2 regions of the Haloechinothrix salitolerans genome follow, and region 2 is predicted to be linked to the other one. Evidence: riboswitches for the same ligand, from Rfam matches in the RefSeq annotation. Region 2 holds a riboswitch; the other holds the start of a gene.
What was found. Region 2 has a riboswitch for S-adenosylmethionine ahead of thrC (threonine synthase). Riboswitches for the same ligand answer to the same signal wherever they lie in the genome.
Positions count from the first base shown of each region.

Region 1: linked by a shared signal. The riboswitch ahead of ACFQGD_RS09305 (methionine ABC transporter ATP-binding protein) and the one ahead of thrC (threonine synthase) in region 2 are both predicted to bind S-adenosylmethionine.

Region 1 is NZ_JBHSXX010000001.1:1,971,873-1,980,148, reverse strand. It holds gene ACFQGD_RS09320 (fatty acyl-AMP ligase) at 1-1,673, opposite strand, end outside; gene ACFQGD_RS09315 (ABC-F family ATP-binding cassette domain-containing protein) at 1,746-3,503, opposite strand; gene ACFQGD_RS09310 (4-(cytidine 5'-diphospho)-2-C-methyl-D-erythritol kinase) at 3,561-4,526, opposite strand; gene ACFQGD_RS09305 (methionine ABC transporter ATP-binding protein) at 4,637-5,674, opposite strand; SAM riboswitch class I at 5,845-5,935, opposite strand; gene ACFQGD_RS09300 (ribosomal RNA small subunit methyltransferase A) at 6,000-7,040, opposite strand; gene ACFQGD_RS09295 (ubiquitin-like domain-containing protein) at 7,136-8,276, opposite strand, start outside.
Region 2 is NZ_JBHSXX010000001.1:2,503,789-2,512,064, forward strand. It holds gene meaB (methylmalonyl Co-A mutase-associated GTPase MeaB) at 1-482, shown strand, start outside; gene ACFQGD_RS11775 (isocitrate lyase/PEP mutase family protein) at 537-1,289, shown strand; gene ACFQGD_RS11780 (lipase family alpha/beta hydrolase) at 1,321-2,385, opposite strand; gene ACFQGD_RS11785 (QsdR family transcriptional regulator) at 2,396-3,046, opposite strand; gene thrC (threonine synthase) at 3,249-4,523, opposite strand; SAM riboswitch class I at 4,535-4,665, opposite strand; gene holA (DNA polymerase III subunit delta) at 4,825-5,823, shown strand; gene rpsT (30S ribosomal protein S20) at 5,944-6,204, opposite strand; gene ACFQGD_RS11805 (VOC family protein) at 6,413-6,787, shown strand; gene ACFQGD_RS11810 (class I SAM-dependent methyltransferase) at 6,817-7,407, opposite strand; gene ACFQGD_RS11815 (DUF6346 domain-containing protein) at 7,338-8,276, shown strand, end outside.

The sequences.
Region 1 (8,276 bases), 530 kb from region 2:
TTGTCGATCTCGTCGGCGTACGTCTCCGCCGTTGCGGCGCGCTTGACCTTGCCAGACGGCGTCTTCGGCAAGCTCCCCGGCGAGAGCACCAGCACCGAGAACGGCCGAACGCCGACCGCGTCGGTCACCCGCGCGGTGACTTCCTTCGCCAGCGCGGATTCGTCGTCGGAACCCGCGACATTCGACTCCAGCACGACGGCATAGCGCTCCCTGCGCGTACCCGCGTCGATGCGCACCGCGATCGCGTTACCCGCGCGCACGCCGGGCACCGCCTGCGCGGCGCGTTCGACGTCGGTCGGGTAAATGTTGCGGCCGCCCATGATGATGACGTCCTTGCTCCTGCCGCAGATGACGATCTGCCCGTCGATCAGGTAGCCGATGTCGCCGGTGGCGAACCAGCCCTCGGCGTCCTGCGTGTCCAGCGGCCCGTCGACGGTCAGGTATCCCGGTGTCACGGCTTCGCCGCGTAGCTGAATCTCCCCGACTTCACGGTCACCAAGCACGGTGCCGTCCTCCGCGACGATCCGCGCCTCGAGACCGGACAACGGCCTGCCAAGCACCGCGAATGAGCGCACCTTGTCGGTGCCTCGGCGCGGGTCGTCGTCGGGAACCGGCACCGCCCGGTCGTGCGCTTCCAGCGCGTCCGGCTCGACGACGTCCAGCTCCAGCCCGGCGCCTAGCGGAGCGAAGGACACCGCGAGCGTTGCCTCCGCGAGACCGTAGGCGGGGAACACCGCACCGGGATCGAGACCGAAGCGCGCACCCGCGTCGGTGAATGTCTGGACGGCGGCGGCGTCGATCGGCTCCGCGCCGTTGAGCGCGATGCGCAGGCTAGACAGGTCGTAGGACGCGTCGTCACCGGCCCTGGCGAGCCGCTTGCCGACAATCGCGTAGGCGAAGTTCGGCGCTGCCGTGACGGTGCCCTGGTAGCGGCTGATGAGGTCCGGCCAGATCAACGGCCCGCCGAGGAACTCCACCGGGGTGACCTTGACGAGCTCGATACCGAAGGTCATCGGAACGGTCAGGAAGCCAACCATCCCCATGTCGTGAAACAGCGGCAGCCACGACACCATCGTGTCCACCTCGGGGTCAACCTCGGAGCGCTCGATCATGGCCGACATATTCGAGAACAGGTTGCCGTGCGTGATCTTGACGGCCTTCGGTTCCGCCGTCGACCCGCTAGTGAGCTGCAGCAGTGCCAAGTCGTCCTCACCAGCGGCAACCGGATCGGCGATTGGATCGGCGTCGAGCAGGTCATTGATCATCCGGTAGCGGATGCCGTTCTCCTCGAGGACCGGCGCGAGCTGGTCGAAAGGGTCGCCGAGCAGCACCAGGTCGGAGCCGATCATCCGCAACACGGTAAGCGTGTCCGACGCCCACTCGCCGAGGTCGGTGCGCGGAGTGGGTTGGTGCAGCATGGTGACGCTGCCCCCGGCGAACCACACCGCCTGCACCGTTGGCGCGATCAGCGCCGGCGCGGCGGCGAGGACGCCGACGGATCCGCCGGGGCGAAGCCCGTCCGCGGCGAGACCGCCCGCGACGCGCCGCGCCTGCTCGTGCACGTCGGCCCACGTCGCCCGGACCGGGTCGTGCGGTTCGCCGGTGGTCATTCCGCGCTTGCCGCCGCCGTCGGAAAGGGCAATGGATATCAGTTGGTCGACAAACCTGCTCATACCGTCGAGCCTATAGACCACATAGTTGTCACCGATACACAAGCCCGCCCAGCACGGCTTGTACGAGGTCGACTATTCGGCGGCGTCGGCGAGCTCCATCCAGCGGGCCTCGACGTCCTCCTTCTCGGCGATAACGGCTTTGAGTTCGGAGTCCAGTTTCAGCAGTTCGTCCGGGTTGTTGGCGGCGTTCGCGAGCGCGTCGTGCAGTTCCCGCTCCTTGCGGTGCAGCGTCTCCACCTTGCGTTCCAGCTTCGCCAACTCCTTCCGCGCCGCGCGCTGCTCGGCTGCGGAGGACTTCTGCTTCGCCGGAGCCGCTTCGGTGGCGGGGGCGCTCAGCAGCGACGCCCGACGGCGCAGGTACTCGTCGATGCCGCCGGGCAGGTCGGTGACCGCGCCGTCGCCGAACAGCGCGACCACGGTGTCGCAGGCGCGTTCGACCAGGTAACGGTCGTGCGAGACGACGACGAGCGTGCCGGGCCACGAGTCGAGCAGATCTTCCAGTTGCTGCAACGTGTCGATGTCGAGGTCGTTGGTGGGCTCGTCCAGCAGCAGCACGTTCGGCTCCGCCATCAGCAGCCGGGTGAGCTGCAATCGCCTGCGCTCGCCGCCGGAGAGGTCGTCCACCGGGGTCCACTGCCGCCGCGCCGGGAAGCCGAACCGCTCCGCGAGCTGCGACGCCGTCATCTCGTGCTTGCCAAGCACGACGCGCTTCGCCACCTGTTCGACGGCCTCAAGCACCCGTAGGTCGCCGGGCAGGTCCTCCAGCTCCTGCGTCAGGTACGCCAGCCGCACGGTGGTGCCTTCGATCCGCTTGCCCGCGTCCGGCTCGCGATGTCCGGCCAGCAGCCGCAGCAACGACGTCTTGCCGGACCCGTTCACCCCGACCAGGCCGATCCGGTCGCCTGGCCCGAGCCGCCAGGTGACATCGCTCAGCAGCTCCCGCTCCCCCGCGCGCAGCGTGACGTCCTCCAGCTCGATCACCGTCTTGCCGAGCCGTCGCTTGGCGAAGGCGTGCAGTTCACGCGGATCGCGTGGCGGTGGGACGTCGGCGATCAGCGCCTCGGCGGCCTCCACGCGGTAGCGTGGCTTCGACGTCCGCGCCTTCGCGCCACGCCGCAGCCACGCGAGCTCCTTGCGCGCCAGGTTGCGGCGCTTCTCCTCAGCGGCCGCTGCCAGCTTGGCCCGCTCCGCACGGGCGTACACCCAGTCGGCGTAGCCGCCCTCGTACTGCTCGACGGTCCCGTTGACGACTTCCCACGTCCGGGTGCACACCGTGTCCAGGAACCACCGGTCGTGGGTGACGACGACCAGCGCGACCTTGCGGGCTAGCAGATGATCGGCGAGCCAGCGCACGCCCTCGACGTCAAGGTGGTTGGTGGGTTCGTCCAGGATCAGCAGGTCCAGCTCGCGCACCAGTGCCGCGCCGAGGGCTACCCGGCGTCGTTCCCCGCCGGACAGCGCGCCGACCTTCGAGCCGAGGCCCAGCGCGGTGATGCCGAGCCCCTCAACGATGGAGCGCACACGCGGATCCGCCGCCCACTCGAACTCGGCGTCGTACCCGGCGAGCACGGCGTCGCGGACGGTGACGTCGGCGTCGATCTCCACCCGTTGGGTGACCACGGCGAGCCGCAGGTCACGTGACCGGGCGACCCTGCCGGAGTCCGGCGGTTCCAGGCCAGCCAGGATCTCGAGCAGCGTCGTCTTGCCGCCGCCGTTGAGGCCGACGACGCCGATCCGGTCAGTGTCCTCGACGCCGAGCGACACGGCGTTGAGCAGGGTGCGTTCGCCGAAGGACTTCGAGACGTCCTCGGTGTTGATCAGGTTGACCATCTAGGCGCTATTCCAGGGGCAGAGGTTCGGGGTCCGTGTCCAACTTAGGCCACGGCGTCAGGCGTGCACCTGGGGCGGGGTCGGACGCGTGCTGTCCTCGCCGCCGACGATCCGCGCGCCGTGCACCGGGCCGTGCGCGACCCGCACCGTGCGGCACACGCCGGTACCCGCGAGCTGTGCGGCGACGTCGACGGCGGCGTCCTCGTCCTCGCACAGGAACGCGCACGTCGGCCCGGACCCGGACACCATGCCCGCCAGCGCACCCGCGTCCACGCCAGCGCGCAGTGTGCGACGCAGCGACGGCCGCAACGATACGGCCGCGGCCTGCAAATCGTTGCCGAGCAGCATGGCGAGCTGTCTCGGGTCGCCGGACGCCAGCGCCTCCAGCAGCGGGGCGTGCGAGCCGACGCGCGGCGGCTCGCCGTTGTCGCGGAGCCGGTCCAGCTCGCCGAACACCCTGGGCGTCGACAGGCCCTTCGTCGCGAACGCGAGCACCCAATGGAACGTGTGGCGGCACAGCACCGGCACCAGTTCCTCACCGCGACCCGTGCCGAGTGCGGTTCCGCCGGACAGTGCGAACGGGACGTCGCTGCCGAGCTTCGCGGCGATCTCGGCGAGTTCGTCCCTCGCGATGTCCAGGTCCCACAACGCGGCCAGCCCGACCAGCGTGGCCGCGGCGTCCGCGCTGCCGCCCGCCATGCCGCCAGCGACCGGGATGCCCTTGCGGATGACGACCCTGACCTTGGGTTCGTCGCCCGTCCGGCCGACGTAGTTCGCGAGCTCGTTGGCGGCGCGCCAAGCGAGGTTGGCCTCACCGCGCGGCACGGTGTTCTCGCCCTCGCCGGACACCTCGATGCCCGGCTCCTCGCTCGCGGCGACGGTGACCTCGTCGACCAGCGACAACGCCTGGAAAACCGTGGTCAGCTCGTGGTAGCCGTCATCGCGCGCGTCGCCCACACCGAGGTGCAGGTTCACCTTCGCTGGCACCCGGACGGTCACCGGTGGCGGTACAACGGCTAGCACGCTGCCAGCCTACGCCTACCGAGCGTGTGTGACCCGTCGCGCCCACGACGCCGTGTCCGACGTTTCGGACGCTGTGTCCGACACTCCCGACGCTGTGTCCGGCAGTGTGGCTACGCGGCGACGCTGGCCAGCGCGGGCTCGCGGGTGACACGACCGCCGAACGTTGCCACGCGTGTCGGACGACGCACCGGCGTGACGAGGCCGCCGTGCTCGCCGATCCAGCCGAGCGCGATCGCGGCCTTCTCGCCGCGCAGCCCAATCCGGTATCGGGCGACCGGGACGTCACCGATACGAGTGGTGCCGCCGTCCAAAGTGGCGATGTCTACACCCAGTCGGTCAGCCGCCGACGGCAGGGTCGTGCCGACCGTGGCGTGGCCGATGAGCGTCACATCAGCGACGACGTCATAGCCATCGGCGTCGGAGTCGTCGGTACGCGGCAGCACGCGGCGCGCCAGGTGGCTGTCCTGGTTGGTGATGAGGTCGAACACCGTGCCGGTCTCCAGCAGCCTACCGTCGGCGAACAGGGCGACCGCATCACACACCTTGCGGACGACGTCCGCGTCGGCGGTCGCGAGCACGATGGTCACGCCAAGTTCCGCCCGCGCGCGGTCCAGCGTCGCCAGGACGGCGCCCGCCTGCCCGGCCTCGAGCCCGGCCGTGGGCTCGTCCAGGACGAGCACCGCGGGGTCGGTGGCCAGCGCACGGGCGATCGCGACGCGCCTGCGCTGGCCTTCATCGAGCTCACCGGGATGCTGCGCGCCAGCCCGCGCCAGACCGACAAGGTCCAGCAGCCGCAGCACTCGCTCGCGCCTGCTCGGGCCGTCGACCCCCAGCCGCTCAAGCGGGGTGGCGACGTTACCCGCGACAGTACGCTCACCGCGCAGTGACGGGTAGGCCTCCAGCAGGCTGAACCGTTGGCGCAGGTCACGCAGCGACCCGGTGTCCAACCGGGTGGTGTCGACGTCGTCGACACGAATGGTGCCGGCGTCGGGCCGCTCATGCAGGCCTAGCAGCCGCGCGAGGGTCGACGTCCCCGATCTCGCGCGGCCGAGCAGGCCGAACACGGCACCGGCTTCGATCTCAAAGGAGACATCGCGCAGCGTGGTGGACTCGGTCGTGGACGTGGTCAGATTTTCGACAGTGATCACGAAGAACTCCAGTGTGGTGCGGCCCTCGCGCAGCGAACAGCGAGGCGTGCGGCAGGGCCTTCGGTCAGGACGGGCTGGCTGTCAGCAGCGGCGACACGCGCACACCGTGCGGCGGCACTGGTCGACTACGCGACGCTTCGTCAGCATTCGTGACCGATACACAGAGAATCCCTCCATCGGTCCTGGCGGTAGCACCTGCCCATCGGTGGGTGGTTGCTGCGGCGTCAACAAGCCAGGTCTCTCGGCCGCTCGGGATGGATGCCTCAACATTACAGCGGAAAGCCACCACTCTTGGCAACACCAGGCGGGCGCTAGATGTTCCAAATCACAGCGCGGCGTGCGCGATCCGGGCGAAGTCGGCGACGGTGAGTTGTTCGCCCCGAGTCGTCGGCTCGACGTCGGCGGCACGAAGGATCCTCTCCGCACGCTGCGCAGAGCCGGCCCACGACGCCAGCGCGGCGCGGAGCGTCTTGCGACGTTGGGCGAACGCGGCGTCCGCGACGGCGAACACCTGGTCGCGGTCTACTGTCGACGCCGCCGCGGGACCGTCGGGGTGGCGTTCGAACGACACCAGTGCGGAGTCGACGTTCGGGACTGGCCAGAACACGGCGCGCGGGACAGGAGCGACCTTGTGTGCCGTGCCGTACCAGGCCAGCTTCACGCTCGGCACGCCGTAGACCCGACTGCCGGGACCAGCAGCCATCCGGTCCGCCACCTCGGTCTGGACCATCACCAACGCACGCCGCAGCGACGGTAGCTCGCCGAGCAGGTGCAACACGACCGGCACCGCGACGTTGTAGGGGAGATTCGCCACGAGGAGATTGGGTTGGGCGACGCTTGGTGTGTCGGGAGTGCAGGACACAGCATCCGGAACGTCGGACACAACGTCCGGAGTGTCGGACACAACGTCGGGAGTGCAGGACACAGCGTCCGGAGTGTCGGACACGGCGGCGGTGGCTAAGTCCTCCGCGCGGAGGCGGAGGGCGTCGGCAGTCAGGACCGTTAGGCGTGAGGTGGCGGCGCTGACGGCGCCCGCCTCGCTTGCCTCGCCCGGCTTGCCTGCCTTGCCCGGCTCGCTTGTCTTGGATGCCACTGTCGCGGGCAGCCGGTCGGCCAACACCGGATCGACCTCGACGGCCACCACCCGCGCGCCGGTGGCGAGCAGCCCCAGCGTCAGCGACCCGAGCCCCGGGCCCACCTCCAGGACGACGTCGTCAGCGCTGACACCGGCGAGCCGCACGATGCGGCGCACCGTGTTCGGGTCGTGCACGAAGTTCTGGCCGAGCTTCTTCGTCGGGCGCACCGCGAACTGCTCGGCCAGCGCGCGCACCTCCGCAGGCCCCAGCAGGGCGACGTCCGATTGGATCACCTGAAAAGACTATGTCGTCGCGGGAGCCGCGGACGCGGCAGGGCCGAAGCACGGTGACAAGCCTCGCGGCAGGGCGAGAGGCCCGGACCCCGTTACGTCGGCAGGCCGAGTTTCTGCGCGCAGTGGGGCCACGCGCTGTAGCCGTTCCTGGCGTCGCGGAGCTTGGTGGCGATCGCGATCTGCTGCTCACGTGAGGCCTGGTGCGGGTACGCCGCGTACTGGCCGCCGCCGTAGGCGTCCCAGGTCTGCTTGTTGAATTGCAGGCCGCCGTAGTAGCCGTTGCCGGTGTTGATCGACCAGTTGCCGCTCGACTCACAGAACGCGAGGCGGTCCCACACGGCGGCGTCGCTGATCACCAGCTGCTTGGTGCCGACGATCACGATCCTCGGCACCGCCTTGCTCAGCACCTTAACCTCGAGCTCTTCGCGGCTGACCTCGACGTTGTTGCGCCGGGTCACGCGGTAGGTGACGAGTTTCTCGCCCGCCTTACCCTGCTGCTTGACCTTCTCGGTGCCAGCGGGCATCTCGGGGTCCTCGATCGTCTTGACCGGGGGCTCGATGGGTTCCTTGATGTTGATCGTCGAGACGCCGGTGCGCACGATACGCAGCTCGGCGCCGTCCACGAGTTTACGCTTGAGCCCCTTCTCGACCGAGTCACGCTCGCCGAGCTTGATCTCCTGGGTCGCTAGGAACTCCTTGACGGTCACCGCGTTGGTGGTGACCGTGCGCGGCTTGTTGCCGCCGTCGAACAGCGTGATGTCCTTCTGGGTCTTGACCTCGAGGGTCATGCCGTCGAGCGGCACCGAGCCATCGCGCGGGGCGGACAGCACGGCACCGTTGGACAGCATCTTGCCCATGTCGAGCTGCTTCATCGCCTCTTCAACGGTGGTCGCGCGCACCCAGGTCTCGCGCTGCTTGCCGTCGACGATGAGGGTGAGCTGCCGCCCACGCTCCAACTGGACGACGCCGCCATGGCCGACGGCGGCGTTCGGGGACGGCGACAGCGCGTCATGCTTGCCGATCGTGATGCCCGCGTCGTCAAGGACATCGCCAACGGTCGACCCGAACGTGTTGACCGTCTGCGTCTTGCCATCGACGTTGAGCGTGACGCTCTTGTTCATCGCGAGCGCGGCGGCGCCACCACCGGTCAGCGAGACCAGCACCGCGACGACAGCGCCCTTCAGGAAGCGCTGCTTCCAGGTCCTGATCGCGGTTGCGAGCCCAGATTCCTCG
Region 2 (8,276 bases):
CGCTCGCGGACTCGGTCATGGTGCTGCTCGCGCCAGGCATGGGTGACGGCATTCAGGCCGCGAAGGCGGGCGTGCTCGAGATCGCGGACCTGTTCGTCGTGAACAAGGCCGATCGCGACGGTGCCGACGCCACGATCAAAGACGTCAAGAACATGATCGCGCTCAGTCGCAGGGGAGTTCGTGGTGCCTCGTGGCGACAGCCGATTGTGCCAACCGTCGCTACTACCGGCGACGGTGCCGACGACCTGATGGGCGCTCTCACCGAGCACTGGGAGTGGTTGGAGTCCAGCGGCGAGCTCACCCGACGACGCCTCGCCCGCGCACAGACCGAGGTTGAGGCGATAGCGATGCGGCAGCTCCGCGCCGAGCTCGCCGACCTGCGCGGCGGTGAGGCACTGGAGTTGCTGAGCAAACGGGTGGTCGATGCGGAGATCGACCCGTACTCGGCCGCCGACGAGTTGCTGGCCGCGTTACGGGACTGACAGTGCGTCGCTGATCCGCTAACAGAGCATCACATGTCGACGAGAGGGGAGACCATGAGCGCACAGCGGTTGCGCGCCCTGCACGTACCCGGTGATCCGCTGGTGCTGCCGAATGCCTGGGACGCCGACACCGCTCGGCTTGTCGTTGACGCTGGGTTCCCGGTGGTCGCGACCAGTTCGGCCGCCGTCGCCGCCTCGTTGGGTTATGCCGATGGCGAGCAGGCGTCACCGGACGAGATGTTCGACGTCGCGGCTCGGATCACCGCGGCTGTCGACGTCCCGCTGACCGTCGACGTCGAGTCCGGCTACGGGCTGTCGGCGCTGGAGTTGTCTGACCGGCTGGCCGAGACGGACGCCGCCGGATGCAACATCGAGGACACCGACCAGCAGGAGGGCAGGCGGCGTTCCGCCTCGGAGAACGCCGCGTTTCTAGCGGGGTTGAAGGAGCACTCCGGTGACCTGCTGGTCGTGAACGCCAGGATCGACTCGTTCCTTGACGCTCGTGGCGTCGAGGAGGAACGCGCCGCTCTGCCGGACGCCATCGAACGGGCCCGCGCCTACCTGGACGCGGGCGCCGACTGCGTGTATCCGATCCATGTTCGCTCCGCTGAGGTGCTGGGCGAGTTCGTGTCCGCGGTGAGCCCGGCGCCGGTGAACGCGACGTACCTGCCCGACGGACCAGACCTGGCGATGCTCGCCAAACTTGGCGTCGCACGGGTGTCGCTGGGTACCGGGCTGTGGCGGCTGGCCCAGGCCCGGATCTCCGGTGCGCTGTCCGCCCTGGCGGAGGGCACGTCGCCGTTCTAAGCCCCGGGCACGTCGTACTCGCCTCGTGTGATCACCTCGCGAAGACGTAGGGCTTGAGCGGGGGTTCGGCGCTGACGCGGGGATAGGTGACGAGTTGATTGGCGATGGTGTTCATGGTGCTGGCGTAGTTGCCGGGGAATTCGGCCGGGTTGACCCCGGGCATGAACTGCTGGGTGCACGCCGAGCCGGGGACGCGTGCCGGTTTCGCGGGTCCGGTGTGGGTGAGGGCGTCGATGGCGATGGCGTAGGCGGTGGGGTCGTAGGTGCCAACCGCGATGTGTTCGCTGGTGAGGTTGGCCGGGCAGACGTCTTGGATGGCGATGTTGGTGATCGCACCTCCGCCGCCACGCAGGGAGCTGGTTCCGGTGTCGTCGAGGTTGGGTTGCACGAACTCGTCGGTGCGCGTGTAGACGTTGGTGTAGGAGATTCCGGCGAAGGTCTCCTGGTGGGAGTTCATGGCCCGCACGTAGTTGGAGTTGAGGGTCTGCTGCCACAAGGCTGGTGCGCACCCCGCGATCGGCGGGCACATGGTGTTGACGGAGAGCGAGCCGTGGTTGGTCGCGGCGAACCCGATGTAGTCGTCGACCATGCGTCGGGTGTCAGGCCAGAACCGCAGCGCGAAGCGCGGGACGTTGCCGCCCTGGCTGTGTCCGAGGACGTCGACCTCGCGGCCACTGCGCCGGTACACGTGCCGGATCGCGTGCACCACGTACTCGGCTGAAACCTGAATGTCGCTCATCGCGTTGTTGGGCATCTTCACCGAGCAGTAGGGCCAGTCGAGCTTGTCCATCGCGGGGAACCAGTTCCACCCGAAGTTCTCCCGTGGGGTGACCGTGGTGCCGTGCACGAACAGCGCCACGCCGCGCTTGGCGCGGGGCGCGTCGGGGGTGCATCGCACGCTCTTGGCCAGGCGGCGCTTCGGCACGGATAGCGGGGGGCCGGGCCGGTTCACCGGGGCGAACTCCCGTGTCTCGACTGACTCTGTCCCGACAGACTCTGTCCCGACCGCGCTCGCCGGTCCCACCGCGACGAGTGATGCGCTAGCGGCGAGCAACATCGACACGGTCGCGATGGTGCCGCGCTTGGCGAATTTCATGGTGACTCCTTCAGGGATGTTCGCCAGGGCCGATGCCAAGCAACGCGCTGAACGCGGCCTCGGCCCTGTCCGCGTCGGGGACCTCGCCGGTGATGAGATCCGCATAGACATAGGACTCGGCGATACGGGTGATGACGTAAGCGAGATCGTGAATGGGCAGGGGGTAGCTCAGGCCACTGGCGGCCTTCTCCTGTGCCAGAAAGGTTTCGATCTCGGCGACCAGCCGGTGCTGGAACTGGGTCGCCCTTGTGGTGAGCAGCCGCAGGGCACGCCGCTGTTCTCGACGCATGTACGCGACGAAGAAGTCCGCGTCGATGACCGCTCGGACGAAACGAGTGATCGCGTCGACGATCCGTTCCGGCCCGGTCCCGTTGGCCTCGGCGACGGCTCTATGAAAGGTCGGCTCGGTGAGCGACCAGATCACTTCGGCCAGCAGTTGGTCGCGGTTACCAACCCAGCGGAACAGCGTCGCGCGGTCCACCCGCAGCTCGGCTAACAGGTGCTGCATGTCGACCTTTTCGCCTGCCAGAAATGTCCGGCGGGCGAGCTTGAACGCGGTGAGCGCATCGGGTTTGGGCGTGGCGTCCCGCAACTGGCGGGACAGCTGGGTGCCTTCGCCCGAGCCGCTACGCTCTAGTTTTGCTCCATTTGGACCAACCACGCGTGCAAGCTAGCACGATTACTTGCGAGGGTGCAATAAATCGCGAAATCGTGCGCGGCTGACTGGTCAGGATGGCGACACAGCGTCGTGAGTGAGGAACACGGCGTCGGGAAGTGGGACACAGTGTTCTGAGTGCGGGACACGGCGTCGGGAAGTGGGGACACGGCGCTCATTGGGCGCCGTGTCGCGGATCCTGCCTAGGTCAGCCGCGAAGGACCTTCGTCACCGCGTCGACGTTCGGCGGCACCGTGGCCTTGGGGCCGATGTGGTCCTCGACGGCGTCCAGGGTCTTGAGGCCGTCGCCGGTGATGAGCAGCACCGTCTCGGCGTCTGGGTCGATCTTGCCCGCTTCGATGAGCTTCTTCGCCGTCGCGACGGTCACGCCGCCCGCGGTCTCGGCGAAGATGCCCTCGGTGCGGGCGAGCAGGCGGATGCCCGCGACGACCTCCTCGTCGGTGACGTCCTCGATCGAGCCACCGGTGCGGCTGACGGTGTCCAGCACGTACGGGCCGTCCGCGGGGTTACCGATCGCCAGCGAGCGGGCGATGGTGTCCGGCTTGACCGGCTGCACGACGTCGTGGCCGCTCTTGAAGGCGTGCGAGACGGGGGAGCAACCGGTGGCCTGCGCACCGAACACCTTGTACGGCGTCGGATCGACAAGGCCGACCTCGCCGAGCTCCTTGAAGCCCTTGTCGACCTTGGTGAGCTGCGAGCCGGACGCGATCGGCACCACGATCTGCTCCGGGATGCGCCAGCCGAGCTGCTCGGCGACCTCGTAAGCCAGCGTCTTCGAGCCCTCGGAGTAGTACGGCCGGACGTTGACGTTGACGAACGCCCAGGTCTCGTTCTCGGCGGCGAGTTCGGTGGCCAGGCGGTTGACGTCGTCGTAGTTGCCGTCGATGGCGATCAGCGAGCCGTCGTAGACGGCCGTGGTCAGCACCTTGGCGCGTTCCAGCGAGGACGGGATCAGCACGACCGAGTCCCAGCCCGCGCGAGCAGCGGCGGCGGCGACGGCGTTGGCGAGGTTGCCGGTGGACGGGCAGGCCAGCACCTGGAAGCCGAACTCGCGGGCGGCGGCGAGCGCGACGGCGACGACGCGGTCCTTGAACGAGTGCGTCGGGTTGCCGGTGTCGTCCTTGACCCAGATCCGCTTGACGCCCAGCTCAGCGGCCAGCCGGTCGGCGCGGATCAGTTTGGTACAGCCGGGCTCGGTGTTCGGGATCTCCTCGACGTTCGACGGCACCGGCAGCAGTCGCTTGTAGCGCCAGATGTTGCGCGGGCCCGCCTCGATCTCTTCGCGGGTGATCCGACCGAAGTCGTAGGCGACCTCGAGCGGGGAGAAGTCCTCGGCGGAAACGAACTCGGGGGCGAGCGGCTGGCGGTGGCCCTCTTCCTTGGACACGAGCTCGACGGCGGGACCGAGATCCACATCCGAGCCGGAGCGAAGCGTGCTGGGGGCGCCGAAGGTTGTTGTCATGCGAGGTCCTCTCCTCATCTGTCCCACTACTGGGCCGGAATTGGCACCGATGTCGTCAGCTACCTCGCTGGATCGAGATGACGGGCTGACGCCGGTTGCCGGGGCTTCGCAGGGCCGTTCCCTCTGCCCCTCTGGATGAGCGGTATTCAGTTGTGCGCCGCTGTGGGCGTCTGGCAGTACACGTTACGGTACGCGGCATCGGTCGCGCCATGCGGTGCCAGGCTCTGTCGACGTGGGTCCCGCCACAGTTGATGTTGAGGCGGCTGGGACGACGTCTCCGTCTAGGTCGTAGATTGGGCGCGTGAGCTCCGCCGCGAAGTCCCAGAAGACGTCGAAGGACACCGCGCCGCTGCACCTCGTGCTCGGTGACGAACCGCTGCTGGTGGAACGGGCGGTGCGGGCCGCCATCGAGGCCGCGCGCGCCGTGGACCCGACGTCTGAGGCGACGACGTTGCGAGCGTCCGAGCTGACCGCGCCGGTGCTGCTCGAACTGGCCAGTCCCACGCTGTTCAGCGAGGGCAGGATCATCGTGATCGAGGCGGCGCAGGACATCGGGCAGGACACGGCGGACGCGCTCCAGTCGTATCTCGCGGACCCGGCCGATGGCGTCACGCTGATCGTGGTGCACAGCGGTGGCGGGCGCAGCAAGGCGGCCAAAGACCTGCCGAAGGCACTGCGAAAGGCGGGTGCGGCGGTCGCCGAGTGCAACAAGCTCACGAAGCAGTCGGACCGGGAGTCGTTCGTGCGCGCCGAGGTGAAGCGCGCCGGTGGCGGCATCGACGCGGGCGGAGTGAGCGCGCTGCTCGACGCCGTCGGGTCTGATCTGCGGGAACTGTCCGCCGCCGCGTCGCAGCTGGTCGCGGACTCCGGCGGGAAGGTCGACGAGCAAGCGGTGCGCCGCTACCACCGGGGACGTGCGGAGGTCACCGGCTTCGCCGTCGCGGAGAAGGTCGTCGCGGGCGACGAGGCCGCGGCCATGGAGTCGCTGCGGTGGGCGCTGCAGATCGGCGTGCCGCACGTGTTGATCGCGGACGCCTTCGCCGATGCGGTGCGGACGGTCGCACGGGTGTCGGCGGCGGGCAGGGGCAACCCGAACCACATGGCCGGTGAGCTGGGTATGCCGCCGTGGAAGATCCGCAAGGCGCAGAGCCAGGTGCGAGGGTGGAGCACGGAGGCGCTGCGGGAGTCGATGCGAATCGTCGCGACCCTCAACGCCGAGGTGAAGGGCGCCGCGGCCGATCCGGACTACGCCCTGGAGCGGGCCGCGCTCAAGCTGCTCGCGGCACGGAACCGGCGCTGACGTCGAGCGCGTCGCGAGCGAAGACGCAACGGGTTGAAGTGTCCGGTTCAGTTGGTCGCTCAGGGGGCACCACACGAAAAAAGGGGCACGTCAGCGACGTGCCCCGTTGCGCGAACGCCGTTACAGCGATTCGACCCGCTTGGCCATGGCCGACTTTTTGTTCGCGGCCTGGTTCCTGTGGATGACGCCCTTGCTGGCCGCCTTGTCCAGCTTCCTGGCCGCGGCGCGCTGCAGCTCGATGGCCTTGTCCTTGTCGCCGGCCGCGGCCGCCTCACGGAACTTACGGATCGCCGTCTTCACCGAGGACTTGACGGCCTGGTTGCGCTGCCGCGCCTCTTCGTTGGTCCTGATGCGCTTGATTTGGGACTTGATGTTGGCCACGGGGCCGCCTCCTCATGTCTCTTCGGTGGATGTCGCGCCGCGTTTGTCTGGCCCTGCTGATGCAGGCTTCCTCCCTGGCGGAATGCCACACGGCAACGACGATCCACGGTAGCACCGGTCGCGTTCCGTCCTGCGGTGAGGTACCCAGGAGCGATACGGAACGCGCTTGATGAGAGGCACGAGACCAGATGTGCGTGATGGAGGTGGCATGGAGGTACTGAGCAGCCGGATCTTGCTCAAACCGCGCGATCCGGAGCGCAGCAAGAAGTTCTACGCCGATCAGCTCGGGCTGGCGATCTACCGAGAGTTCCCTGGTGGGACGGTGTTCTTCCTGGGCGGCGGCTTCCTCGAGATCGTCGGGCAGGGTAGCGGGGAGCCCAGTAGCGACGTCGTGCTGTGGCTCCAGGTGCGTGACTTGCCGGACACCGTCGCGGAGTTGGTGGAACGCGGTGTGCCGATCACGCGGGAGCCGAGGCAGGAGCCGTGGGGACTGCACGAGGCGTGGATCGCGGACCCGGACGGCACCAGGATCGTGCTCGTCGAGGTGCCTGAGGAGCATCCGCTTCGGGTCGACACACGCTGAGCAACGTCAGTTAAGGCGCTTGACCAGCGCTATGTGGGCTTGGCGGCGCGGAGTTGGAACGCGAGCGAGGCCAGCAGGCCCGATGGCTGCCAGGTCCAGCTCTGCACGTCGGTGAGCCCAGCGGCCGTCACCTCAGCCACGAGTTCTTGCCGTGGCAGGGGCAGCCACTTGTCGTGTGACGAGAGCACGAACCGCCCACCTGGTCGCAGCACCCGATGCACCTCCTTCAACCCCGCGGCGATGTCGTCCCACAACTGGACGTTGTTGACGCTCAGCACGACGTCGAAGGCGTCGTCGCTGGCACCGGTCGCTTCCGCGGAACCGTCGCGGACGCCGACCTTGCCCGAATGCACCAGGTCACGACACCGGTCAACGCAGGCGCGCAGCATGTCCTCCGACGGGTCGACGCCGGTCGTGTGGCGCGCTCGTTCTGCGGCGGCGCGCAGTCCGACACCAGGACCTGGACCGAGCACGAGCACGATGTCGGTCTCGGCCAACGCGGCGACGTCGACCACGTGACGCTCGGTCGCCGCGTTGCCCCGTGCCATCAATGCGCCGCCGATCCGGCCGAGTCCGCCGCTCGGATGTCCGAACGCTTGATCAAGGATGGATTGGCTCATGTCCCGAGCACATCACCGCTGGTGAGGCACCGCATCGGGGAATCGCCCTGATTCAGCCGCGCGCCATATCAGGGTCTGAGACACTGCTCGCCGTGGTGAACACAGGGGAGAGCGATCACACCTGGGAGCGGTCGAAGCAGCGCACACGGTCGCGCTACCTACTTCGATGTGTCGGTGCCCTGCTTCTTGGCGGATTCAGCCTGCTGGGGGCATTGACCGTGATGACGGTGGCCGATGCTTCGTCAGGCGGTCCAGAGGCCCATGCGACGGGCACCGCGGAGGTGCGGGAATGCATCCAAAGAGGCCCCGTGAGCGCGTCCGGTTTGGGCTACTTCTACCGCTGCCAGGCTGATGTCACCTGGGATGACGGAAGTACGAGCCGTGAGTGGTTTCCCGCTGGGCAGTTGAGTCCGGAGCACCGTGGTCAGGCGGTGCCCGTGTTCGAGCCAGAACTTCCGGAAACAGGCGGTCGTGGCAGACCTATCTCCAGCGAGCCTGGCGTGAACGACAGCGCGAAGTGGGTCACGGCCGGGATCGTCAGCGCCACGGTGCTGGGTCTTCTCGGCGTCTTCGCGCTGTTCGCCGCCGCCATGAATGCTTACTGGGTGGTCCGGCCAAGGCATCGGGCGTTCGGCGTCGCCAGTCCTGGTCGGGGTGTGTGGCGGACGATGAACGAGAACGCTGGCCGCGAACTCGGTCGGTACGATCGCGCGAAAGGTAGCTGGCCGGTCACTGACGCGGACATGGCGAACGTGCCAAAGTTCCGGCGTGAGCTCCGTGTGAAGCTGGTCAGCGCGCTGTGTTGTCTGGCCATAGCACTGCACGTGTTCACGTCGATCCCTCGTGCTGACGCGCCGCGCGCGATCGAT